Regions from separate parts of the Streptomyces sp. NPDC015139 genome, predicted to be linked through region 3. Evidence: predicted binding sites of a transcription regulator. Region 3 holds the regulator's gene; each other region holds the start of a gene.
What was found. Region 3 encodes HrcA, which represses chaperone genes, less so after heat shock. Its sites were predicted from a motif close to TTNGCACTCNGNNNNNCNGAGTGCNAA; they were not measured.
Positions count from the first base shown of each region.

Region 1 (10,192 bases), on a different contig from region 3:
GGTACCGCCCACGTCCAGGGCGATGACATGTCTCACCACGGGGCCTAGTGTGGCCCCCGCACCCGGGAGAGGTCTAGTCCACTCGCGTGGTGTAGACCTTATGCGTCCACATATTGAACGGTCAGACAGCAGGGTTGGGGCTTTGAGGGTGCGTCGGCTTACGGCAGGAACGATCGCGGTGGTATCCGCTCTGGGCATGACGGCGGTTCTCGGCGGCTGCGGGAGCACCGGCTCCTCCGACGTGACGCTCAGACTGGTCGCCGCCGACTACGGCGACTCGGCCGCCAACAGCTCCGAGAAGTACTGGAAGGCCCTGGCCGAGACGTACGAGTCGGCGCACCCCGGCGTGAAGATCGAGGTCAGCGTCTACTCCTGGAACGACGTCGACGCCAAGGTCAAGGAGATGGTCGACGCCGGACACGCGCCCGACCTGGCGCAGATCGGCGCCTACGCCGACTACGCGGCCGCCGGCAAGCTCTACCCGGCCTCGGACGTCCTCTCCATCCGCACCCAGGCCGACCTGCTGTCGCAGCTCTCCGACGCGGGCCAGTGGAAGCACACCCAGTACGGCATACCCTTCGCCGCCTCCACCCGCGTCCTCTTCTACAACAAGACCCTCTTCGCCAAGGCCGGCATCACCCCGCCGACCACCTGGGACGAGCTGGCCGCCGACGCCGAGGCGCTCAAGAGCAAGGGGGTGAAGTACCCCTACGCCCTGCCCCTCGGACCCGAGGAGGCCCAGGCCGAGACCATGCAGTGGCTGCTCAGCGGCGACAACGGCGGCAGCGGCTACACCGACGACATCGGCACCTACACGATCGACTCCACGCAGAACGTCGGCACCCTCACCTGGCTCAAGGACGAACTGGTCGGCAAGGACCTGACCGGACCCGTCGCCCCCGGCAGGCTCAACCGCGCGACCGCCTTCGCCGCCTTCGCCGACGGGCAGGTCGGCATGCTCAACGGTCACCCCACGCTGATGCAGCAGGCGGCCAAGAAGGGCGTGAAGTTCGGCATGGTGCCCATGCCGGGCCGCACCGGCAAGGCCAGGGCGTCGATGGGTGTGGCCGACTGGATGATGGCCTTCAAGCAGAACGGCAACGCCGACCGGATCGGCGACTTCCTCGACTTCGCCTACAGCGAGAAGAACGTCCTCGCCTTCTCCCGCGAGTACGGGCTGCTGCCGGTCACCAGCTCCGCCTCCGACACCATGAGCGCGTCGGACAAGGCCACCGACAAGGCGCTGCGCCCCTTCCTCGCCCAGCTGCCCACCTCCGAGCTGTACCCCGTCGGCAAGACGTCCTGGGCGGCGGTCAGCGCCTCCGTGAAGAAGGACATCGGCCAGGCGGTCGCCCCGGGCGGCAGCCCCTCCGGCGTCCTCACCCGCCTCCAGACGGCGGCCACGGCGGCCGACAGCAGCGACGCCGGCTGAGCCCGCTGTCGGTACCCGGCGCTACCGTGGCCGGCATGGAACTGGGCCACCGCGAACAAGCCATCCTCGCGCTGGAGCGCCGCGGGTTCACCGGCCCCGGCGCGAAGGAACGGGCGATACGCGAGGAGCTGGACCTGTCGCCCGTGCGCTACTACCAGCTGCTCAACGCCCTGCTCGACGACGAGCGGGCCCTGGCCCACGACCCGGTGACGGTCAACCGGCTGCGCCGGGTGCGGGAGGCCCGCCGGTCCGAGCGCTGAGGAGTGGACCCGGCGTTCCGCGGATAGTGTCGCCGTATGGGCACCCATACGACGGACTCACCCGACCCGACCCACGGCACGGCCCCCCTGCCGACCCCGGCCACCCAGGCCGGCCGGGACGGCCTGGCCGCCCTCCTGGCCGATCCCCGCAGCGCGGTGGTCGGACTCGACTTCGACGGCACCCTGGCCCCGATCGTCGCCGACCCCGAGCAGGCCCGCGCCCATCCCGAGGCGGTGTCCGCGATCGCCGCCCTCGCCCCCAAGGTGGCCTCCGTGGCCGTCATCACCGGCCGCCCCGCGGGCGTCGCCGTCCGGTACGGCGGCTTCGCCGGCGTGCCCGGCCTGGAGCACCTCACCGTCCTCGGCCACTACGGCGCCGAACGCTGGGACGCGGTCACCGGCACGGTCACCGCGCCCGCCCCGCACCCCGGGGTGGCGGCGGTCCGCGCGGAGCTGCCCGGCGTGCTGGAACGGGTCGGCGCCTGGCAGGGCACCTGGATCGAGGAGAAGGGCCGGGCGGTCGCCGTCCACACCCGCCGCGCCCAGGACCCGCAGGCCGCCTTCGAGGCCCTGCGGGAGCCGCTCACCGACCTCGCCACCCGGCACGGCCTGATCGTGGAACCCGGCCGGATGGTGCTGGAGCTGCGCCCGCCCGGCATGGACAAGGGCGTCGCGCTCGCCGAGTACGTCCGGGCGACCGGCGCCGGGTCGGTCGTCTACGCCGGCGACGACCTGGGCGACCTGCCCGCGTACGCGGCCGTGGACAAGCTCCGCTCCGACGGCGTCCCCGGCCTCCTGGTGTGCAGCGGCAGCGCCGAGGTCACGGAACTCGCCGAACGGGCCGACCTGGTGGTGGACGGCCCGGAGGGCGTCGTGGCACTGCTGCGGGGGATCGCCGCTCAGCTGGACTGATCGTCCAGGGCGTGCAACTGGTCCAGGAACCACCGCGCCGGCGGAAGCGCGGTCGCGGCGGCGGCCAGCCGCTTCGACCGCTCCGCCCGCTCCTCGCGCGGCAGGCTCAGCGCCTCGTGCAGCGCGTCCGCCGTGCCCGTGACGTCGTACGGGTTCACCACGATCGCGTCCTCGCCCAGCTCCTCGTACGCCCCCGCCTCGCGTGACAGCACCAGCGCGCAGCCCTCGTCGGACAGCAGCGGGATCTCCTTGGCGACCAGGTTCATACCGTCCCTGATGGGGTTGACCAGCGCCACGTCGGCGAGTCGGTAGGCGGCCAGCGAGCGCGCGAAGTCGTCCTTCACGTGCAGCTCGACCGGGGTCCAGCCGGGCGTGCCGTAGCGCGCGTTGATGTCCTCGGCCACCCGCTGCACCTCGGCCGTGTAGTCCCGGTACACGGCGAGGTCCTGCCGGGAGGGATAGGCGAACGCCACGTGGACGACCTTCTCGCGCCACTCGGGGTGGTCGTCGAGCAGCTGCCGGTACGCCAGCAGGCCGCGCACGATGTTCTTGGACAGCTCGGTGCGGTCCACGCGGACGATGGTCCGGCGTCCCTCGCCGATCTCCTGGCGCAGCGCCGCCATCCGCTCGGCCACGTCCGGCTCGTGGGCCCGCTTGCGCAGGAAGTCGCCGTCCGCGCCGAGCCCGTGCACGCCGATCCGCGTGCCCGAGGGGATGCCGGGCCCGAGCACCGCGTGACAGCAGTCCTTGAACGCGTCGGCCCAGCGCTGCGTGAGGAACGCCGCCCGGTCCGCGCCCAGGATGCCACTCAGCAGCTCGGCCGCGATGTCGTCGGGCAGCAGGCGGAAGTAGTCCGGCGGGGCCCACGGGGTGTGCGAGAAATGGCCGATGCGCAGGTCGGGACGGAGCCGGCGGAGCATCCGGGGGGCGAGGGCCAGGTGGTAGTCCTGGATCAGCACCGCCGCGCCGTCGGCCGCCTCCTCGGCCAGCGCCTCGGCGAACGCCCGGTTGTACGCCTCGTAGGCCGCCCACTGCCGCCGGAAAGAGGCGTCGAAGACCGGCTCCAGCGGGGTCTGGTAGAGCATGTGGTGGACGAACCAGAGCACCGAGTTGGCGATGCCGTTGTAGGCGTCCGCGTGCACCTGGGCGTCGATGTCGAGCATCCGCACCCGCTGGCCGCCGGTGTCCTCGGTGGGCAGGAGTCCGCCGTCCGCGCGGCGTACGGCCTCCCGGTCGCCGTCGCCGAGCGCGGCGCACACCCACACCGCGTTCGTGTCCGGCCCGATGGCCGACAGCCCGGAGACCAGCCCGCCGCCGCCGCGCCTGGCGCGCAGCGACCCGCCCGAGTCGTCGTCCACCGTGTACGAAACCGGGCCGCGATTGGACGCGACCAGCACCTCAGCGCCGTGCGTGGAAGCCATACGCCTCAACCTAGCCCGGCCCGGAAACGCTCAAACGTACGCTCCGCCCCGGAAGGGGGCCGTATACGGCCGTTCTTCCGGCGTGCCCGCACGGCCGGCCCCGCTCAGGCCACCCGGCGTGCCGTGTACTCGGCGACCTCCACCATCGGGGGCCGTTCCTCGGTGTCCACCGAATAGGTGCGCGGCTGGAAACCGTCCTCGCCCCGCTCGAACTGGGTCAGGGAGGGCCGCACCAGGTGCCCCCGGGCCAGCCGGAGCTGGGCGGTGCGGTAGATGGCGGCGGCCATGCGGCCCAGTGCCTGGCCGTCCTGGTGGCGGTGCTTGCGCACCCCGACGTCCACCTGGGCCAGCGCGTCCAGACCCACCAGGTGCAGGGCGTCCACCAGCATCCCCAGCTCCACGCCGTAGCCGACGGGGAACGGCAGCCGCTCCAGCAGCGAGCGGCGGGCCGCGTACTCGCCGCCGAGCGGCTGCACGAAGCCCGCCAGCTGCGGCCAGTGCATGTTCAGCAGCGGGCGGGCCATCAGCTCGGTGACCCGGCCGCCCTGCCCGGCGGCGCCCCCGAGCGGGCGGTCGTACATGCCCTTGACGAGATCCACCCCGGGGTCGGTGAGCAGCGGGCCGACGATCCCGGAGACGAAGTCGGAGGAGAACTCGCGCAGGTCCGCGTCGATGAAGCAGAGGATGTCCCCGCCGGTCACCAGCAGCGAGCGCCACAGCACCTCGCCCTTGCCGGGGACGGCCGGCAGGCGGGGCAGGATGTCGTCGCGGTGGACGACCCGGGCGCCCGCCGCCGCGGCGACCTCGGAGGTGCGGTCGGTGGAGCCGGAGTCGACCACGACGATCTCGTCGACGAGCGGTACCTGCTCGACGAGGTCGTGACGGATCACCGCGACGATGTCGCCGACCGTCTCCTCCTCGTCGAGCGCGGGCAGCACGACGCTGACCGTCTGACCCGTCCGCTGCTTGGCGGCCAGGATCCGGTGGAGCGGGCGGTCGGCCACGGACCAGGAGCGGGTGGCCAGCCAGCGCTCGACTTCTTCCAGCACGGTCTGCGGCTCCTCACGTTGTCTCGCGCTTCGGACGACTATCTCAACTGTCCTGGCCTTCGGTTACAGTCTTGAGCAACGCCGATGACCATCGCATGTCGGGGGTCACCGGCGTCGACAACCACATACCGCTCATCCAGAGGGGCAGAGGGAAACGGCCCGATGAAGCCCCGGCAACCCTCCAGTCGGTACTCGTAGATCAGTTCTGATCGTCTCCGCGAGGCTCCCGGCTAGGGAAGGTGCCAAATCCGTCTCACGGCGAAGTGCGTCGTGAGGAAGATGAGGAGAAAGGGCCTCGCCTCCATGGCTGTGCAGACTGTCGCAAGCACCAGCAATCCCGCCGTCGACCTCGGTCCCGCCGCTGCCCTCAGCTGTCGCGAATGCGGACACCGGGTACCCCTCGGGCCGGTCTTCGCCTGCGAGGAGTGTTTCGGCCCGCTGGAGATCGCCTACGACTTCTCCGCGTACGACACCGAGGAACTGCGCCGGCGCATCGAAGCGGGCCCCGCGAACATCTGGCGTTACGCGCCGCTGCTGCCCGTCCCCGCCGACGTGGCCGACAAGCCGAACCTCAACCCGGGCTGGACGAAGCTCGTCAAGGCCGACAACCTCGCCCGCGAGCTCGGCGTCACCGGCGGCCTGTTCGTGAAGGACGACTCCGGCAACCCGACGCACTCCTTCAAGGACCGGGTCGTCGCCCAGGCCCTGGAGGCCGCCCGCGCGTTCGGCTTCACCACGCTCTCCTGCTCCTCCACGGGCAACCTGGCCGGCGCCGTCGGCGCCGCCGCCGCCCGGGCCGGCTTCCGCTCCTGCGTGTTCATCCCGCACGACCTGGAGCAGGGCAAGGTCGTGATGGCCGCGGTGTACGGCGGTGAGCTCGTCGGCATCGAGGGCAACTACGACGACGTGAACCGCTTCTGCTCCGAGCTGATCGGCGACCCGGCCGGCGAGGGCTGGGGCTTCGTCAACGTCAACCTGCGGCCGTACTACGCGGAGGGCTCCAAGACCCTCGCCTACGAGATCTGCGAGCAGCTCGGCTGGCGCCTCCCGGACCAGATCGTGGTCCCGATCGCCTCGGGCTCCCAGCTCACGAAGATCGACAAGGGTCTCCAGGAGCTGATCAAGCTCGGTCTGGTCGAGGACAGGCCGTACAGGATCTTCGGCGCACAGGCCGAGGGCTGCTCCCCGGTGTCCACCGCCTTCAAGGCCGGCCACGACGTGGTCCGCCCGCAGAAGCCGAACACCATCGCCAAGTCGCTGGCCATCGGCAACCCGGCCGACGGCCCCTACGTCCTCGACATCGCGCGCCGCACCGGCGGCGCCGTGGAGGACGTGACGGACGCCGAGGTCGTCGACGCCATCAAGCTGCTCGCCCGCACCGAGGGCATCTTCGCGGAGACGGCGGGCGGCGTGACCGTCGGCGTCACCCGCAAGCTGCTCAAGGACGGCCTGCTGGACCCGGCGAAGACCACGGTCGTCCTCAACACCGGCGACGGCCTGAAGACCCTCGACGCGGTGGCCGGCACCGGCCTCAGCGCCACCATCCGCCCGACCCTGGACTCCTTCCGAGAGGCTGGCCTCGCATGAGCGTGACCGTTCGCATCCCGACCATCCTGCGCACCTACACCGGCGGCCAGGCCGAGGTCAGCGCCGAGGGGGTGACCCTCGCCGAGGTCATCGAGAGCCTGGAGAAGAACCACACCGGAATCGCCGCCCGGGTGCTGGACGACCAGGGCAGGCTGCGCCGTTTCGTGAACGTCTACGTCAACGACGACGACGTGCGTTTCGAGCAGGGCCTGCAGACGGCCACGCCCGACGGCGCGGGTGTCTCGATCATTCCCGCGGTGGCCGGCGGCTGCTGACCGGATGACCGATCATTACCTTCGGTAACAGCGGTAACGCATTGTTCATCGGATTGCCCCCTCCGTGAGAGAAGCGGAGGGGGCAATTCTGCGTGATTGAGCGCGGTACAGTTGGGGAACACGGTCGTGGCCTTCGGGTCACGAGCCCTGCATTCATGCCGCAGGCCCGACAAGAAGTAGCCAAACTACGCGGGCTTTATGCGGCTTTTGCTCCTTTTATGGGGCCCGACTTGCCCTGAATTCGGGCGAATTCTCGGCAGATTCCGGACCGTCCCCGTCCAGAATTCTCGTCCGATTGACCTGTTGCAGACGGCAGTTGGACAGATACATTCAGCCGCGGTCGACGCGTTCCGGCGCACGCCCCCGTCCCATGGGGGGTGAGGTCTGACCCGGGTCCGCGAAGTGTGGATCTGTGCAAGGGCCAGTAATAGGGGAGTTAGGCATGGCTCAGGGCACCGTCAAGTGGTTCAACGCGGAGAAGGGGTACGGCTTCATCGCGGTCGACGGTGGTGCGGACGTATTCGTCCATTACAGCGCCATTCAGATGGACGGCTACCGCACCCTGGAAGAGGGCCAGCGGGTGGAGTTCGAGATCTCGCAGGGCCAGAAAGGCCCGCAGGCCGACATGGTTCGCCTCAGCGCCTGAACGTTTCTTGCACGAAGGGCCCGCACCTCGCACAGGGTGCGGGCCCTTCGTCATGCCCCGGCCCCGCCGCTCGCGGGTGGCCGACGGGGCGGGTCCCACCCCCGAAGGCGCTTGCACTCGACCATGCCGAGTGCTAATCATTGCGTTAGCACTCTGAAGGTGAGAGTGACAACGAAGGACCGGGTCGGTGAGGCCCGCAGGCCAAGTGGGGCAAGGAACCACGCGGCCGGCGAGCCGTCCGTCGCGGGCGCGGGCGCGGTCCGAAGGAATCACCCCCAGTCCTGGAGGGACCACTTCACATGGCCAAGATCATCGCGTTCGACGAGGAGGCGCGGCGCGGCCTCGAGCGCGGCATGAACCAGCTCGCGGACGCCGTCAAGGTGACGCTCGGCCCCAAGGGCCGCAACGTCGTCCTCGAGAAGAAGTGGGGCGCCCCCACGATCACCAACGATGGTGTCTCCATCGCCAAGGAGATCGAGCTCGAGGACCCGTACGAGAAGATCGGCGCCGAGCTGGTCAAGGAAGTCGCCAAGAAGACGGACGACGTCGCCGGTGACGGTACGACCACCGCGACCGTGCTCGCCCAGGCCCTGGTCAAGGAAGGCCTGCGCAACGTCGCCGCCGGCGCCAACCCGATGGCTCTGAAGCGCGGTATCGAGAAGGCCGTCGAGGCCGTCTCCGCCGCCCTGCTGGAGCAGGCGAAGGACGTCGAGACCAAGGAGCAGATCGCCTCCACCGCGTCCATCTCCGCCGCCGACACCCAGATCGGCGAGCTCATCGCCGAGGCCATGGACAAGGTCGGCAAGGAAGGCGTCATCACCGTCGAGGAGAGCAACACCTTCGGTCTGGAGCTCGAGCTCACCGAGGGCATGCGCTTCGACAAGGGCTACATCTCCGCCTACTTCGCGACCGACATGGAGCGCATGGAGGCGTCGCTCGAGGACCCGTACATCCTCATCGCCAACTCCAAGATCGCCTCGGTCAAGGACCTGCTCCCGCTGCTGGAGAAGGTCATGCAGTCGGGCAAGCCGCTGCTGATCATCGCCGAGGACGTCGAGGGCGAGGCCCTGTCGACCCTGGTCGTCAACAAGATCCGCGGCACCTTCAAGTCCGTCGCCGTCAAGGCCCCGGGCTTCGGCGACCGCCGCAAGGCCATGCTCGGCGACATCGCCATCCTCACGGGCGGCGAGGTCATCTCCGAGGAGGTCGGCCTCAAGCTGGAGAACGCGACCCTGGACCTCCTGGGCCGCGCCCGCAAGGTCGTCATCACCAAGGACGAGACCACCATCGTCGACGGTGCCGGCTCCTCGGAGCAGGTCGGCGGCCGGGTCAACCAGATCCGCGCCGAGATCGAGAACAGCGACTCGGACTACGACCGCGAGAAGCTGCAGGAGCGCCTGGCGAAGCTCGCCGGCGGTGTCGCGGTCATCAAGGCCGGTGCCGCCACCGAGGTGGAGCTCAAGGAGCGCAAGCACCGCATCGAGGACGCCGTCCGCAACGCGAAGGCCGCCGTCGAGGAGGGCATCGTCGCCGGTGGTGGCGTGGCCCTGCTGCAGGCCTCCCAGGTCTTCGAGAAGCTGGAGCTCGAGGGTGACGAGGCGACCGGCGCCAACGCCGTGCGCATCGCCCTGGAGGCCCCGCTCAAGCAGATCGCCGTCAACGCCGGCCTCGAGGGCGGTGTCGTGGTGGAGAAGGTGCGCAACCTGACCCCGGGCCACGGCCTGAACGCCGCGACCGGCGAGTACGTCGACCTGGTCGCCGAGGGCATCATCGACCCGGCGAAGGTGACCCGCTCTGCCCTGCAGAACGCCGCCTCCATCGCCGCGCTGTTCCTCACCACCGAGGCCGTCATCGCCGACAAGCCGGAGAAGGCCGCCGCGCCGGCCGGCGGCGGCATGCCGGGCGGTGACATGGACTTCTGATCCCTCCGGGATCGGTACCAGTCCTTTCGTACGAGGGCGGTACGCCCTGCCACTGGCAGGGGGTACCGCCCTCGGGCGTGTTCCGGATCACGTGCGGGATCGGGGCGGTGGGGAATGTGGGGGAGCGCATAGGCGCTTGCTTAAGATGCTGCAACAATGCGCGCGCACATACCGTTCGGTTAACAACGCACTTCACGAGGAGCCCCCCACGTGACCGTCACCCTGCCCGCCTCCCGCGCGGCCCAGATCCTCTCCCGCCCGATCGCGCTGAACGGCCTCACCGTCCCGAACCGGATCGTGATGGCCCCGATGACCCGCATGTTCTCCCCGGGCGGTGTTCCCGGCGAGGACGTGCGCTCCTACTACGCGCGCCGTGCCGGGGCCGGTGTCGGCCTGATCGTCACCGAGGGCACCTACGTCGGCCACGACTCGGCCGGCCAGAGCGACCGCGTGCCGCGGTTCCACGGTGAGGAGCAGCTCGCCGGCTGGGCCCGCGTCGCCGAGGACGTGCACGCGGCGGGCGGCACGATCGTCCCGCAGCTGTGGCACATCGGCATGGTCCGCAAGCAGGGCGAGCCGCCCTTCGCGGACGCCCCCGCCGTCGGCCCGTCCGGTCTGGTCACCGAGGGCGCCGAGGCCACCGGCCGGGCGATGAGCCGGAAGGACCTGGACGACGTCGTCGCCGCGT
Region 1 is NZ_JBIBUW010000002.1:345,572-355,763, reverse strand. It holds gene ACF08B_RS06100 (ROK family protein) at 1-36, opposite strand, end outside; gene ACF08B_RS06095 (extracellular solute-binding protein) at 197-1,432, shown strand; gene ACF08B_RS06090 (DUF3263 domain-containing protein) at 1,468-1,692, shown strand; gene otsB (trehalose-phosphatase) at 1,729-2,604, shown strand; gene ACF08B_RS06080 (trehalose-6-phosphate synthase) at 2,592-4,025, opposite strand; gene ACF08B_RS06075 (glucosyl-3-phosphoglycerate synthase) at 4,130-5,074, opposite strand; SAM riboswitch class I at 5,204-5,360, shown strand; gene thrC (threonine synthase) at 5,378-6,661, shown strand; gene ACF08B_RS06065 (MoaD/ThiS family protein) at 6,658-6,936, shown strand; gene ACF08B_RS06060 (cold-shock protein) at 7,379-7,582, shown strand; gene groL (chaperonin GroEL) at 7,882-9,504, shown strand; gene ACF08B_RS06050 (NADH:flavin oxidoreductase) at 9,715-10,192, shown strand, end outside.
Region 1: a site for HrcA is predicted at 7,693-7,719, ahead of groL (chaperonin GroEL). Genes of this name have one in related genera too.

Region 2 (10,192 bases), 480 kb from region 3:
GCCCGCGCCAGCGCGATGGCGTCCCCGCCGATCCCGCAGCACAGGTCGGCCACCGAGGTCACGCCCAGCTCCGCGAACCGGCGTGCCCGGTACGCCGCCACCCGGGCCCGCGTCGACTGCTCGACGCCGTCGGGCGTGAAGAACATCCGCCCGGCGTCCTCGGCGCCGAACTTGGCCGCCGCCCGCTGCCGCAGCCGTGCCTGGCCGAGCGCGGCCGACACCAGCTCGGCCGGATGGTCGCGGCGCAGCCGGGTGGCCACGGCCAGCTCCTGTGCGGGCGCGGTGTCGCGCACCTCGTCGAGGAGGGCGCGGCCTTCGGGGGTGAGGAGGAGGGCGAGGTCGTTCACCGGGTCATTGTGGGCCAGTCGGTGGATGCTGTGCCTCCGGCGGAGGTGTCGGCCCGGGTTCGGGGAGGGGTCCTGCGAGGATCCGGCACCATGCGAGAAGTAGTACAAAATGACAAAAGCCGGACTCGTCTCCGGCGGCTGCTCCTCGGCGGCGGAGCCGCCACGCTGGCCACCGCGGCCCTCCTCGCCGGCTGCGCCGGCCCGGACTCCGGGCGCTCCGCGCCCGCCGAACGCGCCCCCGCGCAGGCCCTCGGCCCCGAGGCCCGCCAGGCCGCCGAACACGCCAGGCTGGCCGCCGCCGCCCGGCGCTGGGGACTGGACCGGGCCCCGCTGACGCCACCGGCGCCCCCCGCGAAGAAGCCGAGGATCACCGCCCGTGCCGGGTTCGAGGTGGACCACCAGGAGGACTGGAACCTGCCCCCGGTCTTCACCACGGTCCCCACCCGGCAGAAGGTCGTCTTCCTGACGATCGACGACGGCGCCGAGAAGGACCCGAAATTCCTCGCCATGATGCGGGAGCTGGGCGTCCCGTACACCGCCTTCCTCAGCAACTACCTGGTGAAGGACGACTACGCCTACTTCCGGGCGATGAAGGGCTACGGCAACACCCTCAACAACCACACGCTGCACCACCCCTACCTGCCGGGTCTGTCCTACGAGGAGCAGCGGGACGAGATCTGCGGCATGCAGGACATCATGAAGAGGCAGTTCGGCAAGGCGCCCACCGTCTTCCGCCCGCCGTACGGCAACTACAACCAGGACACCCTGGTCGCCGCCAAGTCCTGTGGCATCAAGTACGCGCCGATCTGGAACGAGGAGGTCTTCGTCGACCACTGGGAGTACCGCGAGGACGACCAGCGGCTGCGCCGCGGCGACATCGTCCTCACCCACTTCCGCGGCCGGGACGACTGGAACGGCACGATGGTCGACGACATGCGCCGCTTCCTGAACAAGGTCACGCGCGAGGGCTACGCGGTGGCCCGCCTGGAGGACTACCTGTGAGGCGGGCGCGGGGCCCGGCCGCGGTCCTCGCCGCGGCACTCCTCCTCACGGGCTGCGCGCAGTCAGTCGACCCCATCGAGCGCCTCGGCAAGAAGGCCGCCCAAGGGGTACGCCCGTCCGGCCCCGCCCCCGACCGCTCCTACCGCCACTGGGGCCTGACCGAGCCCCTGCGCCGCCCGCCCCGCCCCGCCGCCCGGCCCCTCGGGCTGGACCCGGACGGCGCGCGCGGCACCCTGCCACGTGTCCTGGACCGCGTCCCCACGGGCGACCCGGTCGTCTTCCTCACCTACGACGACGGCGCCGAGCAGGACCCCCGCTTCGTCGACATGGTCCGCGAACTCCGGCTCCCCGTGAGCATGTTCCTCACCGACAGCATCGCGGGCCCCGGCTACGGCCACTTCGCGCGGCTGCGCCGGCTCGGCGCCGGCATCCAGAACCACACCCTCGACCACCGCGCCCTGGCCGGTCAGCCGTACGCGGGCCAGCGCGCCGAGATCTGCGGCCAGCAGCACCGGCTGAGCGCCCGGCTCGGCGTCCGGGCCCGTCTCTTCCGCCCGCCCTACGGCACGTACGACCGCACCACCCTGCGCGCGGCGGCCGACTGCGGCATCTCGGCGGTCGTCCTGTGGCGCGCCGCCCTCACCCCGGCCGACCTCGTCTACACGAGCGGCGACCACCGGCTCCGCCCCGGCGACATCATCCTGGTCGGCCCGGACGAGTCCACGGGCCCCACCCTGAGGGAACGCACGACCCGTGTCCTGCGCCGGGTCCAGCAACGGGGCCTGACGGTGGGACGGCTGGAGGACTACCTGTAGGGCGGCCCCCGGCGACAGCGGGGCGGAGACCGGGTCGCATCACGGACTCCGGGCACCCGATTCCGCCGACGCGCCGCACGGCATTGGCACTCCGCTTGACCGAGTGCTAATCGCGGTCATAGTCTCGGCTCTGGCACTCCCCCCTGGAGAGTGCCAACACGCGACGGGCAGGTCCGGCACCCGCGACGACGGATCCACCTGGTCGCCACCTCAGACAGTTAACCCCGTGAGATCTCCGAAGGGGGAGGTCGGATCGTGACGACCACCAGCTCCAAGGTTGCCATCAAGCCGCTCGAGGACCGCATTGTGGTCCAGCCGCTCGACGCCGAGCAGACCACCGCCTCTGGCCTGGTCATCCCGGACACCGCGAAGGAGAAGCCCCAGGAGGGCGCCGTCCTCGCCGTGGGCCCGGGCCGTTTCGAGAACGGCGAGCGCCTTCCGCTCGACGTCAAGGTCGGCGACGTCGTCCTGTACAGCAAGTACGGCGGCACCGAGGTGAAGTACAACGGCGAGGAGTTCCTCGTCCTCTCGGCTCGCGACGTCCTCGCGATCATCGAGAAGTAAGACACCTCGAGCACCTTTGATGCTTGATGCTGCGCCCCTGGCCCCCGCGACCACATAAGAAGCCGGGCGCCCGGGGCGCAGTGCCTTTTACACCCACAGATTTCCGAGAGGGCTGCCGCTGTCATGGCGAAGATCCTGAAGTTCGACGAGGACGCCCGTCGCGCCCTGGAGCGCGGCGTCAACAAGCTGGCCGACACGGTGAAGGTGACGATCGGCCCCAAGGGCCGCAACGTCGTCATCGACAAGAAGTTCGGCGCCCCCACCATCACCAACGACGGTGTCACGATCGCCCGTGAGGTCGAGATCGAGGACCCGTACGAGAACCTCGGCGCGCAGCTGGTGAAGGAGGTGGCGACCAAGACCAACGACATCGCTGGTGACGGCACCACCACCGCCACCGTGCTGGCCCAGGCCCTGGTCCGCGAGGGCCTGCGCAACGTCGCCGCCGGCGCCTCCCCGGCCGCCCTCAAGAAGGGCATCGACGCCGCCGTCGCCGCCGTCTCCGAGGACCTGCTCGCCACGGCCCGCCCGATCGACGAGAAGTCCGACATCGCCGCGGTCGCCGCGCTGTCCGCCCAGGACCAGCAGGTCGGCGAGCTCATCGCCGAGGCGATGGACAAGGTCGGCAAGGACGGTGTCATCACCGTCGAGGAGTCCAACACCTTCGGTCTGGAGCTGGACTTCACCGAGGGCATGGCCTTCGACAAGGGTTACCTGTCGCCGTACTTCGTGACGGACCAGGAGCGCATGGAGGCCGTCCTCGACGAGCCCTACATCCTGATCACGCAGGGCAAGATCGGCGCGATCGCCGACCTGCTGCCGCTGCTGGAGAAGGTCATCCAGGCCAACTCCTCGCGCCCGCTGCTGATCATCGCCGAGGACGTCGAGGGCGAGGCCCTGTCGACCCTGGTCGTCAACAAGATCCGCGGCACCTTCAACGCCGTCGCGGTGAAGGCCCCCGGCTTCGGCGACCGCCGCAAGGCGATGCTGCAGGACATGGCCACCCTCACCGGCGCCACCGTCATCTCCGAGGAGGTCGGCCTCAAGCTCGACCAGGTCGGCATCGACGTGCTCGGCTCCGCCCGCCGCGTCACCGTCACCAAGGACGACACCACGATCGTCGACGGCGCCGGCAACAAGGCGGACGTCGAGGGCCGCGTCGCCCAGATCAAGGCCGAGATCGAGTCCACGGACTCCGACTGGGACCGCGAGAAGCTCCAGGAGCGCCTCGCGAAGCTGGCCGGCGGCGTGTGCGTGATCAAGGTCGGCGCCGCCACCGAGGTGGAGCTGAAGGAGAAGAAGCACCGTCTGGAGGACGCCATCTCCGCGACCCGCGCCGCGGTCGAGGAGGGCATCGTCTCCGGTGGTGGCTCCGCCCTGGTCCACGCCTCCAAGGTCCTCGAGGGCAACCTCGACAAGACCGGCGACGAGGCCACCGGTGTCTCCGTGGTCCGCAACGCCGTCGTCGAGCCGCTGCGCTGGATCGGTGAGAACGCCGGCCAGGAGGGCTACGTCATCGTGTCCAAGGTCAAGGACCTGGACAAGGGACAGGGCTACAACGCCGCCACCGGCGAGTACGGCGACCTGATCAAGGCCGGCGTCATCGACCCGGTGAAGGTCACCCGCTCCGCCCTGGAGAACGCCGCCTCCATCGCCTCCCTGCTGCTCACGACCGAGACCCTGGTCGTCGAGAAGAAGGAAGAGGAGCCGGAGGCCGCCGGCCACGGCCACTCGCACGGCCACGCCCACTGACGCACGTCAGGAACGGGACAGCAGGGCCCGGCACCCCTCGGGGTGCCGGGCCCTCGCCGTGCGCGGCTAGTTCTCCAGCGCGTCCAGCGCCCCCAGCTGCTCCATCAGACCCAGCCGGTCGTACTGCCACCAGCCCTCGCGGATCCTGCCCGTGCCGTCGAACCGGAAGACGGTCGTCCCCGTCATGGACACCTCCCGGCCGGTGTTCGGCAGGCCCAGGAACTCGCCCTTCTGGATGCCGTTCCACGTCCACCGGCTGCACACCCGGTCCCCCTGGGTGAGCTGGTCCTCGACCGTGAACGTGAAGTCGAAGCCGCCGCGCCACATCTCGATCTCGCGCCGCATGTTGTCCAGCCCGAGCGCGTCCTGCTCATTGCCCGGGTCGTGGTGGTGGTAGTTCTCCGCGAGCAGGCCGTTCAGCGGGGGCAGCGGTCCCCGCACGGAGATCGTCTCGAAGAAGCGGCGCGCGGCGGCCGCCTCCAGCGGCTCGTCGCGTACGACGTCCAGGTCGGTGAAGGTCGGCGTCCCGTCGCACAGGGCGGCCATCTCCCGGAAGATCCGGTCGGTCTCCGGCAGCTTCGAGTTCCGCATCGCCTCGTCGTACGACGGGAACTCCACGATCTCGACGACGTGCGAGGCGTCCGAACGGTCCGTGCCGATCACCGCGTGCGTCGCGGTGCGCTTCCCCCTGGTCTGTTCGACCCACTGGTCGATCAACCGGTTCATCTCGTCGAGCCGGCTGGTCCTGCAGTCGATGAGCTGTACGAACGTCATGGCGCCGCCTCCCGGCCCCCTGGGTCCGGATCCGTCCATCCCATTTTCCCACCGGAACGCGGGCGCCACCCGTCCTACTGGGGCCCGTACTTGCGTCCCGTCCGGGAGCTGATCCCGCCCAGCAGCCCGCGCGGGGTGACCTTCACCAGCCCCATCAGCGCCTTGTACCGCGGGTCCGGGACGGACAGCGACTTGCCGCGCGCCAGGTCCGCGAGCGCCGCCGCGACCAGCTTGTCGGCGTCCAGCCACATCCAGCCGGGGATGTTGTCCGTGCCCATGCCGGCCCGCTGGTGGAACTCGGTGCGCACGAAGCCCGGGCACAGCGCCATCAGGCGCACGCCGCTGCCCGCCAGGTCCTTCGCCGCGCCCTGCGTGAACTGCACGACCCACGCCTTGGACGCGCCGTACGTGCCGCGCGGCACGAAGGCGGCCACCGAGGCGACGTTGACGACCCCGCCCCGCCCGCGCTCCCGCATCGCCGCGGCCGCCGCCGACGTCAGCCGGAGCACCGCCTCGCAGTGCACCTTGAGCATCTTCAGCTCGTCCGCCATGGACACGTCCAGGTAGCGGCCCTTGTTGCCGAAGCCGGCGTTGTTGATCAGCAGGTCGACCGGGTTCTTCCGGTCGCCGAGCCGGTCGGCGACCGTCTCGATGCCCTTGTCCTCGGACAGGTCGGCGCTCAGCACCTCCACCTCGATGCCGTGCCGGTCGTGCAGTTCGGTCGCCTGCTCGCGCAGCCGCTTGGTGTCCCGGGCGACCAGGACGAGGTCGTGCCCGTCAGCCGCCAGCCGCCGCGCGAACGCGGCGCCGATCCCCGCGGTCGATCCCGTAATCAGAGCCGTTGTCATGGCCCAAGGGTAGTGACCCGCACCGACGGCGGCGCGGCCGGTGACGTGCCCTCAGCGGGCCTGTGCGGCGATGTACTTGCGGGCCGCGGCCAGCGACTCCGTGTGCAGCGCGTCGCCCGCGTCGAGCAGTCGCGGCAGCAGTTCCCGCTCGGTGGTGACCGCACGGAACTGCAGCGCCGCCGTCACCCCGTGCCCGGGCCGGTGCACGATCTCGATCGGATCGCCCGCCTGTATCCCGCCCGGCTCGATCACCCGGAGGTAGGCACCCGTTGCGCCCTTCCGTGTGAACCTCTTGACCCACCCGCGCTCGCCCAGATGGCCCTGGAACGTACGGCACGGGATCCGCCCGGAGGTCACCTCCAGCACCACCTCGGAACCGATCCGCCACCGCTCGCCGATCAGCGCGCCGGAGACGTCCAGGCCGGCCGTCGTCAGGTTCTCTCCGAAGCAACCGTTGGCCAACGATCGGCCGAGTTCGCGCTCCCAGTCGTCGAGGTCCTCGCGGGCGAACGCGTACACCGCCTGGTCGACCCCGCCGTGGTGCCGCAGGTCGCACACGGCGTCCCCGGCGAGCCCGCTCGCCCCGGTCCCCTTGGGGCCCGGCGCCGCCACCCGCACCGGCCCCTCGGCCGGCTTCTTGTCGATGCCCGTCACGCCTTCCGGCTGGTCCGTGTAGGGCACCGGCTGCGGGCGGCCCAGATTGACCGAGAGAAGCTGCATGCCGGGAACGGTACGTGAGCCTTCTCAAAGCGTCGAGCGGATTTGTGACGCCCTCCCCAAGCAGCCCTTATGCTCGAAGGGTGATCGAGGCCCGTCATCTCCGTGTCCTGCGCGCCGTCGCCACCACCGGTTCCTTCTCGGCGGCGGGGCGCGAACTGGGCTGCACCCAGCCCGCCGTCAGCCAGCAGATGAAGGCCCTGGAAGCCTCGGTCGGCACGCCGCTGCTCGTGCGCACCGGCCGCGAGATGCGGCTCACCCAGGCCGGCGAGGCCCTGGTCCGGCACGCCTCCGGCATCCTGGCGGGCCTCACCGCGGCCGAGGAGGAGGTCGCCGCGATCGCGGGCCTGAGGGCGGGCCGGGTCCGGCTGGTCTCCTTCCCCAGCGGCAGCTCCACCCTGGTGCCCACCGCCCTGGCCGCCCTGCGCGCCGCCCATCCGGGCACCCGTGTCTCCCTGGAGGAGGCCGAGCCCCCCAAGTCCGTGGACCTTCTGCGGGAGGGGGACTGCGACCTCGCCCTCGCCTTCCGCTACGAGGGCGCCGCCACCGCCGAGGACTGGGACGACCTCGTCGTACGGCCCCTGTTGACGGACCGCCTGGTCGCCCTCGTGCCCGAGCGGCACCGGATCGCGCGCGCGGAGAGCGTCGCCATCGGTGAACTGGCCGAGGAGCCCTGGATCGCGGGCTGCCCGCGCTGCCGCGGCCAGCTCGTGCAGGTGTGCGAGGGAGCCGGCTTCACCCCGCGCATCGACTTCGCCACCGACGACTATCCGGCGGTGGTCGGCCTGGTCGGCGCCGGGCTGGGGGTCGCCGTACTGCCGCAGCTCGCGGTGGAGTCGGTGCGGCCCCGGGGGGTGCGGGCGGTGCGACTGGAGCCCGCGGTACGACGGGAGATCGTCGCTCTCACCCTGCCGGACCTGGCACAGGTGCCGACCGTGGCGGCGACGCTGGAACAGCTGGCCCGGGCGGCCCGGGCGGCCGGGCGTCCGTAGAAAGGGCCGCGGCAGAGTCGAGGGCACGCCTTCCCGCGTGCCCAGGAGGGGATGGGACGCACCCGGTGGTCTGTGGGTGCTGAAACGTTCCTTCAGTGGTTCGAGGCGGTGTCGCCGCTGGTGCTCGATGCCGTCACCAGGCGGTTGCGTGCCCGCCCCATCAACTCCTCACGCTCGTCCTCGGTCAAGCCGCCCCACACTCCGTACGGCTCGCGCACCGCCAACGCGTGCGCCGCGCACTCCGCACGGACGGGGCACCTCATGCAGACCTCCTTGGCCGAGTTCTCGCGAGCGCTCCGAGCCGCCCCGCGCTCGCCCTCCGGGTGAAAAAAGAGCGAGCTGTCCACCCCGCGGCAGGCAGCGAGCAGCTGCCAGTCCCACAGGTCCGCGTTCGGTCCGGGAAGGCGGGAGAAATCTGCCATTACGTGACCCCTTGTAGCCGTTCTGGGCGGATACGGTGCCAACGACCGTACATCTCCGGTCTAAGGAGATGAAAATATGACTCATTGCGAATCTAGCCCCGGACACTGCGAAACGGGAAGAAAAAGGGCTGAATGGGGCATAGGTTGTGATGAAAAGTTGAGGGTCCGTCGGGCATGTCTGCACCGTGTCGACGCCCTCACGTAGAGTGCCGAAGACGGCACGCGGCCCCGTAACTCTTTCGAGTGACCGTCGTTGAGAGTGCGGAGGCGGTTGAAAACACAAGCGCTCGGGCAGGCGTCCGAGACGGTCGACCGCACAGGTGACGATTCCGTACCAGCCTGGAGGCTCAAGGTGACGCGCATCAGCTGCGGAGGGCGGTCATGACTTCCGTCCTCGTCTGCGACGACTCCCCGCTTGCCCGAGAGGCGCTCCGCCGCGCGGTCGCGACCGTGCCCGGTGTCGAGCGCGTGACGACGGCGGCCAACGGCGAGGAAGTCCTCCGCCGCTGGGGCGCCGACCGCTCCGACCTCATCCTGATGGACGTGCGCATGCCCGGCCTGGGCGGGGTGGAGACCGTCCGCCGGCTGCTCTCCGCCGACCCCGGCGCACGCATCATCATGCTCACCGTCGCGGAGGACCTCGACGGTGTGGCCCTCGCGGTCGCCGCCGGCGCCCGCGGCTACCTGCACAAGGACGCCTCGCGCGCGGAGTTGCGCGCGACGGTGACGCAGGCGCTGGCCGACCCGACCTGGCGACTGGCCCCGCGCCGGCTCCGCTCGGCCGAGATGGGTGCCGCGCCGACGCTGACCGCGCGGGAGATCCAGGTCCTGGAGGGCATGAGCCACGGCCGCTCCAACGCGGAGATCGGCCGCGAGCTGTTCCTCTCCGAGGACACCGTCAAGACCCACGCCCGGCGCCTGTTCAAGAAGCTCGGCGCCTCGGACCGGGCCCACGCGGTGGCGCTCGGCTTCCGCTGGGGACTGGTCCGGTAGGACATGCGCAGCCCTGCGGGGCAGGCGGGACCGGAACGCACCGGGCACCGTTCCCGACGCCGGGAACGGCTCCGCCTCCCTCGGCAGCAGCCGGACGGCACGACGGGACCCGGGCGGTGTGCGCCGCGTCCCCCGCGGACGCGCGGCCGCCCGGCAGCTCGGGCGTGCCCCGGCGACCGGGTCGCCGGCCGCGGTTCACGGGCCGCAGCACCCACCGCTCCAGAGGAAGGCGCGGGACGCGCCCGTGCCCGCACCGGGCCGGCCGGGCCCGGCTCCCGGCGAGGTGTGCGTCACCCCCAAAGCGTGCCGAAGGGCCGCTCCGGAACCACGTCCGCCGGCGCCCGCCGCACCGTGACGCCGGGGCGGGCGGCGGCCCGCCGCCGTGCCCCGTACCAGGAAAGACCCTGTGTTCCGGGGCCGTTCGGCGAAGGGCGGGACGTTGCCCGCGCCGGCCGTTGCCGCGCCCCGCGCGGGACTCCGCCGGAGCCACCCGCGGGCGGTGCGCAAGGCGACCCGCCGGACGCGCGCTGCTCGTTTCGGCGCGGATGCCGCATCCTTGAGGTGTGGAGTCTCTCGGGGACGAGTCGGTCGAGCGGAAGGGGAGGGCGCAGGGGATGAGTGCCGGCGCACCTGCTCATAACGCTTCGGTGCACAACCACGAGCACAATGCGACGGACCGGACGGCCGCAGGGCACGATGGACCGATGCGCGACGAGGAGGCGGGCACGGCCCGCGGGGCGATCGGCCCGCTCGTGCACCGCGCCGTCGACGGGGACGAGCAGGCCACGCACGATCTGCTCGCGCACGTGCACCCGCTGGCGCTGCGCTACTGCCGCACCCGGCTGTCCCGGCTGCCCGGCGACGCCCGCCACTTCGTCGAGGACCTCGCCCAGGAGGTCTGCGTGGCGGTGCTGCTCGCCCTGCCGCGCTACCGCGACACCGGCCGCCCCTTCGAGGCGTTCGTCT
Region 2 is NZ_JBIBUW010000003.1:784,770-794,961, reverse strand. It holds gene ACF08B_RS12305 (methyltransferase domain-containing protein) at 1-347, opposite strand, end outside; gene ACF08B_RS12300 (polysaccharide deacetylase family protein) at 438-1,349, shown strand; gene ACF08B_RS12295 (polysaccharide deacetylase family protein) at 1,346-2,164, shown strand; gene groES (co-chaperone GroES) at 2,420-2,728, shown strand; gene groL (chaperonin GroEL) at 2,852-4,480, shown strand; gene ACF08B_RS12280 (ester cyclase) at 4,547-5,254, opposite strand; gene ACF08B_RS12275 (SDR family oxidoreductase) at 5,329-6,102, opposite strand; gene ACF08B_RS12270 (MOSC domain-containing protein) at 6,154-6,822, opposite strand; gene ACF08B_RS12265 (LysR family transcriptional regulator) at 6,903-7,811, shown strand; gene ACF08B_RS12260 (WhiB family transcriptional regulator) at 7,904-8,233, opposite strand; gene ACF08B_RS12255 (response regulator transcription factor) at 8,615-9,226, shown strand; gene ACF08B_RS12250 (sigma-70 family RNA polymerase sigma factor) at 9,931-10,192, shown strand, end outside.
Region 2: a site for HrcA is predicted at 2,248-2,274, ahead of groES (co-chaperone GroES). Genes of this name have one in related genera too.

Region 3 (10,192 bases):
AAGGACCCGAAGCCGATGGTCTTCTCGGGTCTGTACCCGCTCGACGGCTCGGACTACCCGGAGCTGCGCGAGGCCCTCGACAAGCTCCAGCTGAACGACGCCGCGCTGGTCTACGAGCCGGAGACCTCCGCCGCCCTCGGCTTCGGCTTCCGCGTCGGCTTCCTCGGCCTGCTGCACCTGGACGTGATCCGGGAGCGGCTGGAGCGCGAGTTCGGCCTCGACCTGATCGCGACCGCGCCGAACGTGGTCTACCGCGTGCTCATGGAGGACGGGACCGAGTACACGGTCACCAACCCCAGCGAGTTCCCCGAGGGCAAGATCAACGACGTGTACGAGCCGGTCGTGCGCGCCACCATCCTGGCGCCGACCGAGTTCATCGGCTCGATCATGGAGCTGTGCCAGACCAGGCGCGGCACCCTGCTCGGCATGGACTACCTGTCCGAGGACCGGGTCGAGATCCGCTACACCCTCCCGCTCGCGGAGATCGTCTTCGACTTCTTCGACCAGCTGAAGTCCAAGACCCGCGGCTACGCCTCCCTCGACTACGAGCCCACCGGCGAGCAGACGTCGAGCCTGGTCAAGGTCGACATCCTGCTGCACGGCGACAAGGTGGACGCCTTCTCGGCGATCACGCACAAGGACGCGGCGTACGCGTACGGCGTGCGACTCGTCGCCAAGCTGCGCGAACTCATCCCGCGGCAGGCGTTCGAGGTGCCCATCCAGGCGGCCATCGGCTCGCGGGTCATCGCCCGCGAGACCATCCGCGCCATCCGCAAGGACGTCCTCGCCAAGTGCTACGGCGGCGACATCTCGCGTAAGCGCAAGCTGCTGGAGAAGCAGAAGGAAGGCAAGAAGCGGATGAAGATGGTGGGTTCCGTGGAGGTTCCGCAGGAAGCCTTCATCGCCGTCCTGTCCAGTGATGACAGCGCGGGGTCGGGCAAGGGCAAGAAGTAGTCACGGGTAACTCCGGGTTACGCCCGCAAACCGGGCACGAGGGGGCTCGTCGTACGAAAGTGCGGCGGGCCCCTACGCGCGCGTAGCGTCGCTCTGCGTGGAAAGTGACAGGCCGAAGCCTCTTACGCAGCGGCCGGTCGCGGCTTACTCTGATCCCTGCTCGATAGTTACTCGCGAGTTAAACAACAGCTCGAAACCCCACCGTGAGTTAACCCAGCCGCACCGAGTCAGCCGCACCGTCGCGGGCCCCCGGAGGATGTCGTGAGCGACACACAGACCCTGATCGAGAACCGTCCGCCGTCCGTGGCGGCCCTCTTCCTGGAGCGCGTCGCGGCCACACCGGACGCCGAGGCCTACCGGTACCCGGTGCCGCCGGCCTCCGGACAGGGACCCGACGAGTGGAGGTCGCTCAGCTGGGCCCAGGCGTCCGAGCGCGTGTACGCGATCGCGGCCGGGCTCATCGAACTGGGCGTGCAGCCCGAGCAGCGGGTGGCGCTCGCCTCCTCCACCCGGGTGGAGTGGATCCTCGCCGACCTCGGCATCATGTGCGCCGGCGGCGCCACGACCACGATCTACCCGCAGACCAACGCCGACGAGTCGGCGTTCATCCTCTCCGACTCCGAGAGCCGGGTGCTGATCGCCGAGGACGCCGCCCAGGTCGCCAAGGCGGTCGAGAAGCGCGCCGAGCTGCCCGAGCTGGCGAAGGTCGTCGTCGTCGACCCGGCCGGTGTCGAGACGGACGACTTTGTGATCACCCTCGACGAGCTGGAGCGGCGCGGCGCCGCGTACCTGGAGAAGCAGCCGCAGCTGATCAAGGAGCGGGTCGGCGCGATCACCAGGGAGCAGCTCGCCACCCTCATCTACACCTCCGGTACCACCGGCCGCCCCAAGGGCGTGCGCCTGCCGCACGACAACTGGGCCTACATGGCGAAGGCGATCGCGTCGACCGGCCTGGTCACCCTGGACGACGTGCAGTACCTGTGGCTGCCGCTCGCCCACGTCTTCGGCAAGGTGCTCACCTCCGGGCAGATCGAGGTCGGGCACGTGACCGCCGTGGACGGCCGCGTCGACAAGATCATCGAGAACCTGCCGGTGGTGCAGCCGACGTACATGGCGGCCGTGCCCCGCATCTTCGAGAAGGTCTACAACGGCGTCGCCGCCAAGGCCCGGGAGGGCGGAGCGGCCAAGTACAAGATCTTCCAGTGGGCCGCCGAGGTCTCGCGCGAGTACGCCAAGGTCACCCAGGACAACTTCCGCCGCACCGGCACCGCCTCGGCACCCTTCGGGCTCGCCGCCAAGCACAAGGTCGCCGACACCCTCGTCTACGCCAAGCTCCGCGAGGCCTTCGGCGGCCGGCTGCGCGCCTGCGTCTCCGGCGCCTCCGCGCTCGCCCCGGAGATCGGCTACTTCTTCGCCGGCGCCGGCATCCACATCCTGGAGGGCTACGGCCTCACCGAGTCCTCCGCGGCCTCCTTCGTCAACCCCGGCGAGGCCTACCGCACCGGCACCGTCGGCAAGCCGCTGCCCGGCACCGAGGTCCGCATCGCCGACGACGGCGAGATCCTGCTGCGCGGCCCCGGCATCATGGAGGGCTACCACGGGCTGCCCGAGAAGACCGCCGAGGTGCTGGAGTCCGACGGCTGGTTCCACACCGGTGACATCGGCGAGCTGTCGCCCGACGGCTACCTGCGGATCACCGACCGCAAGAAGGACCTCATCAAGACCTCCGGCGGCAAGTACGTGGCGCCGGCCGAGGTCGAGGGCCAGTTCAAGGGCGTGTGCCCGTACGTCTCCAACATCCTCGTGCACGGCGCCGACCGGAACTACTGCACCGCCCTGATCGCCCTGGACGAGCTCGCGATCCAGGACTGGGCGAAGGAGAACGGACTGGCCGGCAGGTCGTACGCGGAGATCGTCGCGGCGCCGCAGACCGTCGACATGGTCGACGGCTACGTCCAGGAGCTCAACGCGGGTCTCCAGCGCTGGCAGACCATCAAGAAGTTCCGTCTGCTGCCCCGCGACCTCGACGTGGAGCACGGCGAGATCACGCCGAGCCTGAAGCTCAAGCGGCCGGTGGTGGAGCGCGAGTACAAGCACCTCATCGACGGCATGTACGCGGGCACCCGCGAGGGCTGAGCGGCCGCCCCGGCCCCGGGAGGACCCCGTCCTCCCGGGGCCGGGGCGCGCCCGGAACATCCGCATTACCCGTTGGCGGCGCCGGGCGGAAGCCCTGCCCGGGGGTTGCTCGAACCCGGTCGGATTTCCGACCGTCTTCGCACACTCACGTAGCACAGTTCTCACCCGTGACGGTCCACTTCGGTCACTGACCGCTTATGCGTGCCGCCGTTGTGTCACCCTGAGCCGCATGGACATGGCGGCCATACCCGCGCAGCGGGAGAGCGAGGCCCCGCACCGTGAGGTCCGGGGCCGGACCACGCTGCCCGGGAGCCCCCTCGCGCCGGGGTCGGCCCGCGGACTGGTGCGGGCCGCGCTGGCCGAGGTGCCCGGGGTGTCCGCCCGGCTCGCCGACGACGCCATGGCCGTCGTCAGCGAGCTCGTCACCAACGCCGTCGTGCACGCCGGCACCGACGTGGAGGTCGACTGGCGGCTGGAGGAGACCGGCGCGTTCGTCGTGGAGGTGCGCGACCGGCACCCCTCCCGCGCCCCGCGCGACCCCCTCGGCCGGGAGGTGCCCCACGACGCCGCCGAGCACGGCCGCGGGCTGCGGCTGGTCGCCACCCTCGCCGAGTCCTGGGGCGTCACCTACCGCAAGGGCGCCAAGACGGTCTGGGCGCGGCTTCCCCCCGGCGGCAGCGAGGCGACGGACGGCCCCGCGTCCGGCCCGGCCCTGGACGTCGCCGAGGACCTCGCCCCGGGGCCGCCCCGCACCGGCGGCGACCGGGACTGGCTCGGCCGGGGCGCGCTGTCCTTCCTCGCCGAGGCCTCCGATCTGCTCGCCGGACAGCTGGACGAGAACCTGGTCGCCGCCCTCACCGGCCAGCTGATCGTGCCCCGGCTCGCCGACTGGTGCGCGATCTGGCTGGAGGACGAGGCCTCCGTGCGCGGCGGCACCGGCGGCGGCCCGGCACGGGTCTGGCACGCCAGCGAGGCCCGCATCGAAGAGCTGCGGTGCGTCCTGGAGAAGGATCCGCCGTGCCCCCGGGACGGGCTGCGCTCCGGCCCGGAGCCCTACCCCTGGCCCGGTGTCGCGCTCGGCCCGCGGGGCGCCGACGGCACGGCGCTCGCGTACCGGCTGATCGCGGGCGGCCGGCCGCTCGGCACGCTGGTCATCGGCCGCTGCGGACCGGCCCGGTTCCCCGACGAGGTCACCGGGCTCGTGGAGGACCTGAGCAGGCGGGTCGCCCTCGCCGTCGGCGCGGCCCGCCAGTACGCCCGCCAGGCCACGATCAGCGCCGTCCTCCAGCGCGGCCTGCTGCCCGGCGCGGTCGCCGAGATCCCCGGTGTGCGCAGCGCGCTCGTGTACGAGCCGTGCGACAAGGGCGGCCCGAGCGGGGACTTCTACGACCTCTTCCCGGCCGGCGACGGCCGCTGGTGCTTCGCCGTCGGCGACGTCCAGGGCAAGGGCCCCGAGGCCGCCGTGGTGATCGGTCTCGCCCGCCCCTGGCTCCGGCTCCTGGCCCGCGAGGGCTACCGCGTCGCCGACGTCCTCGACCGCCTCAACCAGCTCCTCCTCGACGACGCCACCGAGGCCGCCGACGCCGCGGCCCGCGCCCTGGTCGCCGCCGGCGGCCGGCCCGTGGTGCCCGGCGACGGCCCGCAGACCCGCTTCCTGTCCCTGCTCTACGGCGAACTGACACCGCACGAGGGCGGGGTCCGCTGCACCCTCGCCTCCGCCGGGCACCCGCTGCCGCTCGTCCTCGGCCCGGACGGCGGCGTGCGCTCCGTCGCCCGGCCGCAGACCCTGCTCGGCGTGGTCGAGGACGAGACGTACACCAGCGACACCGTCGACCTGCGGCCCGGCGACAGTCTGCTGTGCGTCACCGACGGGGTGACCGAGCGCCGCTCCGGCTCCCGCCAGTTCGACGACGACGACGGCCTCGCCCGTGCCCTGTCCGGCTGCGCCGGGCTCGGCGCCGACCTGATCGCGGAAAGGATCCGCCACCTGGTCCACGACTTCGGCGGCGGCCTCCCCGAGGACGATCTGGCCCTGCTGGTGCTCCAGGCGGAGTGACGCCCGCGGTGCTGTTCAATGGAAGGCATGCCTTCCGCACTCCCCGACGGCGAGCCCGTCCCCGACGACGGCGCGCTGCCCGCACCCGCGCTCGCCGGCGCCGCCGAGCGGCCCCTCGGGTTCTATCTGCACGTCCCGTACTGCGCGACCCGCTGCGGCTACTGCGACTTCAACACCTACACCGCGACCGAGCTGCGGGGCACCGGCGGTGTGCTCGCCTCCCGCGACAACTACGCGGACACCCTGATCGACGAGATCCGCCTCGCCCGGAAGGTCCTCGGCGACGACCCGCGCGAGGTCCGCACGGTCTTCGTCGGCGGCGGCACGCCCACGCTGCTGGCCGCCGGCGACCTGGTCCGCATGCTGGCCGCCGTCCGCACCGAGTTCGGCCTGGCGCCGGACGCGGAGATCACCACGGAGGCCAACCCGGAGTCGGTGGACCCCGCGTACCTGGCCACCCTCCGCGAGGGCGGCTTCAACCGCGTCTCCTTCGGCATGCAGAGCGCGCGGCAGCACGTACTGCGGATCCTCGACCGGACCCACACCCCGGGCCGCCCCGAGCGCTGCGTCGCCGAGGCACGGGCGGCGGGCTTCGAGCACGTCAACCTCGACCTGATCTACGGCACCCCGGGGGAGAGCGACGACGACTGGCGGGCCTCGCTGGACGCCGCGATCGGTGCCGGACCGGACCACGTCAGCGCGTACGCGCTCATCGTCGAGGAGGGCACCCAGCTCGCCCGGCGCATCCGCCGGGGCGAGATCCCGATGACGGACGACGACGCCCACGCCGACCGCTACCTGATCGCGGACGAGACCCTGTCGGCGGCGGGCTTCGGGTGGTACGAGGTCTCCAACTGGGCGACCTCGCGGGCGGGCCGGTGCCTGCACAACGAGCTGTACTGGCGGGGCGCCGACTGGTGGGGCGCGGGCCCGGGCGCCCACAGCCACGTCGGCGGAGTGCGCTGGTGGAACGTGAAGCACCCGGGCGCGTACGCGGCGGCGCTCGCGTCGGGGCGGTCGCCGGGCGCCGGGCGTGAGGTGCTGTCGGACGAGGACCGCCGGGTCGAGCGGATCCTGCTGGAGCTGAGGCTCAGCGAGGGCGCGCCGCTGGACCTGCTGAAGGAGGCGGGCCTCGCGGCCTCCCGCCGCGCCCTGTCGGACGGCCTGCTCGAGGCGGGGCCGTACGACGAGGGGCGCGCGGTGCTCACGCTGCGCGGGCGGCTGCTGGCCGACGCGGTGGTGCGGGACCTGGTCGACTGAGCCCGCCGGCCGTCACTCCGGCGCCGTGACGAAGTCGATCAGTTCCTCCACGCGGCCCAGCAGCTCAGGCTCCAGGTCCTTGTAGGACCGCACCCGGGACAGGATCGACTGCCAGGCCGCGCCCGTGTTCTCCGGCCAGCCCAGGGCCCGGCACACGCCCGTCTTCCAGTCCTGGCCGCGCGGTACCGTCGGCCAGGCCGCGATCCCCAGGGACGACGGCTTCACCGCCTGCCAGATGTCGATGTACGGGTGGCCGACCACCAGCGCGTGTCCGCTCGTCACCGACTCGGCGATGCGCCACTCCTTCGTGCCCGGCACCAGGTGGTCCACGAGCACGCCCAGCCGCGCGTCCGGGCCCGGCGCGAACTCGGCCACGATCGACGGCAGGTCGTCGACGCCCTCCAGGTACTCCACGACCACGCCCTCGATGCGCAGGTCGTCGCCCCAGACCCGCTCGACCAGCTCGGCGTCGTGCCGGCCCTCGACGTAGATACGGCCGGCGCGGGCCACGCGCGCGCGTGCGCCGGGCACGGCGACCGAGCCGGAGGCGGTGCGGGTGGGCCGTACCGGGCCCGCGGCGGGCCGCACCAGGGTGACCACCCCGCCGTCCAGCAGGAAGCCGCGCGGCTCCAGCGGGAACACCCGGTGCTTGCCGAAGCGGTCCTCCAGGGTCACCGTGCCGGCCTCGCAGCGGATCACCGCCCCGCAGAACCCGGTACCGGCCTCCTCGACCACCAGGCCGGGGTCGGCCGCGACCTCCGGAGCCGGCTTCGGCTTCTTCCACGGCGGGGTCAGGTCGGTCGAGTACTGGCGCATTCGGATGACGATAGGAGAAGCCGTGGGCGGGTGCTCACGACACGCCGAATCGCGTGGCCAGGGCGTCGCGTTGACGTCGTACGAAGCCCGCGTCGACCACCGCTCCGTGACCGGGCACGTACAGCGCGTCCTCGCCGCCGAGCGCCAGCAGCCGGTCGAGCGCGGCCGGCCAGCGCGAGGTGACGGCGTCCGGGCCCGCCTGGGGCTCGCCGGACTCCTCGACCAGATCGCCGCAGAACACCACCTCCGGCCCGCCGGACACGCTCGCCGGGACCAGGACCGCCAGGTCGTGCGCGGTGTGCCCGGGGCCCACGTTGGCCAGCAGCGCCTGCCGGCCCTCGCCGAGGTCCAGGGTCCACTCGCCGGAGACCAGGTGCCGGGGCGGGGCCAGCGCGTCGACCGCCTCGTCCGCGTCCGCCACCGCCAGACCGTTGCGGACCGCGTCCAGGCGCAGCTCCTCGCGCTCGTGGGTGAACACCGCGTCGACGCCGACCGCCGCGTACACCCCGGCCCCGGCGAACGCGGCCGCCCCGAAGACGTGGTCGAAGTGGGGATGGGTGAGCGCGAGATGGGTCACACGTCCGCCGGACAGCTCCTGGGCCGCGGAGCGCAGCCGCGCCCCCTCGGCGAGGCTGGAACCGGCGTCCACCATCAGCGCCGTGCTCCCGCTCAGCACCAGGCCCACCGTGCAGTCCCAGCCGGGCAGCCGGCACCGTCCGACACCGGCGGCCAGTCGTTCCCATCCCAGGTCTTCCCAAGTCACCGTCATACCGCGACGCTAACGTCACGAGCCGGTACGGACCGGACCGACCTTGCCCGGTCAGTACCCCACGGCCGTACACTGGGCCGGGGAATGCTGGCACTCGCACGGGAAGAGTGCCAGGCGGACGACCCGAAGGGCCGAGGGGACGACGTGCAGGAGGTGCGCGCGAATGCTGAGTGAACGCAGGCTTCAGGTGCTGCGCGCCATCGTCCAGGACTACGTGGGCACCGAGGAGCCGGTGGGTTCCAAGGCGCTCACCGAGCGGCACAGCCTCGGCGTCTCCCCGGCCACCGTCCGCAACGACATGGCGGCCCTGGAGGACGAGGGGTACATCGCGCAGCCGCACACCAGTGCCGGGCGCATCCCCACCGACAAGGGCTACCGGCTGTTCGTGGACAAGCTCGCGGGCGTGAAGCCGATGACCGGGCCCGAGCGGCGGGCGATCCAGAACTTCCTGGAGGGCGCCGTCGACCTCGACGACGTCGTCGCGCGGACGGTGCGGCTGCTGGCGCAGCTGACCCGGCAGGTCGCGGTCGTGCAGTACCCCTCGCTGACCCGGTCCACCGTCCGGCACGTGGAGCTGCTCTCGCTCGCCCCCGCGCGCGTGATGCTCGTGCTGATCACGGACACCGGCCGGGTCGAGCAGCGGATGGTCGACTGCCCGGCGCCGTTCGGCGAGGCCTCACTGGCGGATCTGCGGGCGCGGCTGAACAGCCGGGTCGCCGGCCGCCGGTTCACGGACGTGCCGCGACTGGTCGAGGACCTCCCGGAGGGCTTCGACGTCGACGATCGCGGTACGGTCTCCACGGTGCTCTCCACCCTTCTGGAGACACTGGTCGAGGAGAACGAGGAGCGGTTGATGATCGGCGGTACCGCCAATCTCACCCGCTTCGGGCACGACTTCCCCCTCGTGATCCGGCCCGTCCTGGAGGCACTGGAGGAGCAGGTCGTGCTCCTCAAGCTCCTGGGCGAGGCGAAGGACCCCGGCGTGACCGTGCGCATCGGCCACGAGAACGCCCATGAAGGACTCAACTCCACGTCCGTCGTGTCGGTCGGCTACGGTTCGGGCGGCGAGGCGGTTGCCAAGCTCGGCGTGGTCGGACCGACCCGCATGGACTACCCGGGAACGATGGGAGCGGTACGCGCAGTGGCACGGTACGTCGGACAGATCCTGGCGGAGTCGTAAGTGGCCACGGACTACTACGCCGTTCTCGGCGTGCGCCGCGACGCGTCGCAGGATGAGATCAAGAAGGCGTTCCGTCGGCTCGCGCGCGAGCTGCACCCGGACGTCAACCCGGATCCGAAGACCCAGGAGCGGTTCAAGGAGATCAACGCCGCCTACGAGGTGCTGTCGGACCCGCAGAAGAAGCAGGTCTACGACCTCGGCGGCGACCCGCTCTCCCAGTCGGGCGGCGCGGGTGCGGGCGGCTTCGGGGCCGGCGGCTTCGGCAACTTCTCGGACATCATGGACGCGTTCTTCGGTACGGCGTCGCAGCGCGGGCCGCGCTCGCGCACCCGGCGCGGCCAGGACGCGATGATCCGGATCGACGTCGAGCTGGACGAGGCGGCCTTCGGCACGACCAAGGACATCCAGGTCGACACCGCGGTCGTCTGCAACACCTGCAACGGCGAGGGCGCGGCCCCCGGCACGTCCGCCCAGACGTGTGACATGTGCCGCGGCCGGGGCGAGGTCTCCCAGGTCACCCGGTCCTTCCTGGGCCAGGTCATGACCTCCCGTCCCTGCCCCCAGTGCCAGGGCTTCGGCACGGTCGTGCCGACCCCGTGCCCGGAGTGCGCCGGTGACGGCAGGGTCCGCTCGCGCCGCACGCTGACCGTCAAGATCCCGGCCGGTGTCGACAACGGCACCCGCATCCAGCTCGCGGGCGAGGGCGAGGTCGGCCCGGGCGGCGGTCCGGCCGGTGACCTGTACGTCGAGATCCACGAGCTGCCGCACTCGACGTTCCAGCGGCGCGGCGACGACCTGCACTGCACGGTCACGATCCCGATGACCGCGGCGGCCCTCGGCACCAAGGTGCCGCTGGAGACCCTGGACGGCATGGAGGAGGTCGACATCCGGCCCGGCACCCAGTCCGGCCAGTCGATCCCGCTGCACAACCGGGGCGTCACGCATCTGCGCGGCGGCGGCCGGGGCGACCTGATCGTGCACGTCGAGGTCACGACCCCGACCAAGCTCGACCCCGAGCAGG
Region 3 is NZ_JBIBUW010000003.1:307,893-318,084, reverse strand. It holds gene lepA (translation elongation factor 4) at 1-954, shown strand, start outside; gene ACF08B_RS10195 (AMP-dependent synthetase/ligase) at 1,216-3,090, shown strand; gene ACF08B_RS10190 (SpoIIE family protein phosphatase) at 3,326-5,146, shown strand; gene hemW (radical SAM family heme chaperone HemW) at 5,174-6,406, shown strand; gene ACF08B_RS10180 (DUF3097 domain-containing protein) at 6,419-7,222, opposite strand; gene ACF08B_RS10175 (MBL fold metallo-hydrolase) at 7,257-7,991, opposite strand; gene hrcA (heat-inducible transcriptional repressor HrcA) at 8,155-9,171, shown strand; gene dnaJ (molecular chaperone DnaJ) at 9,172-10,192, shown strand, end outside.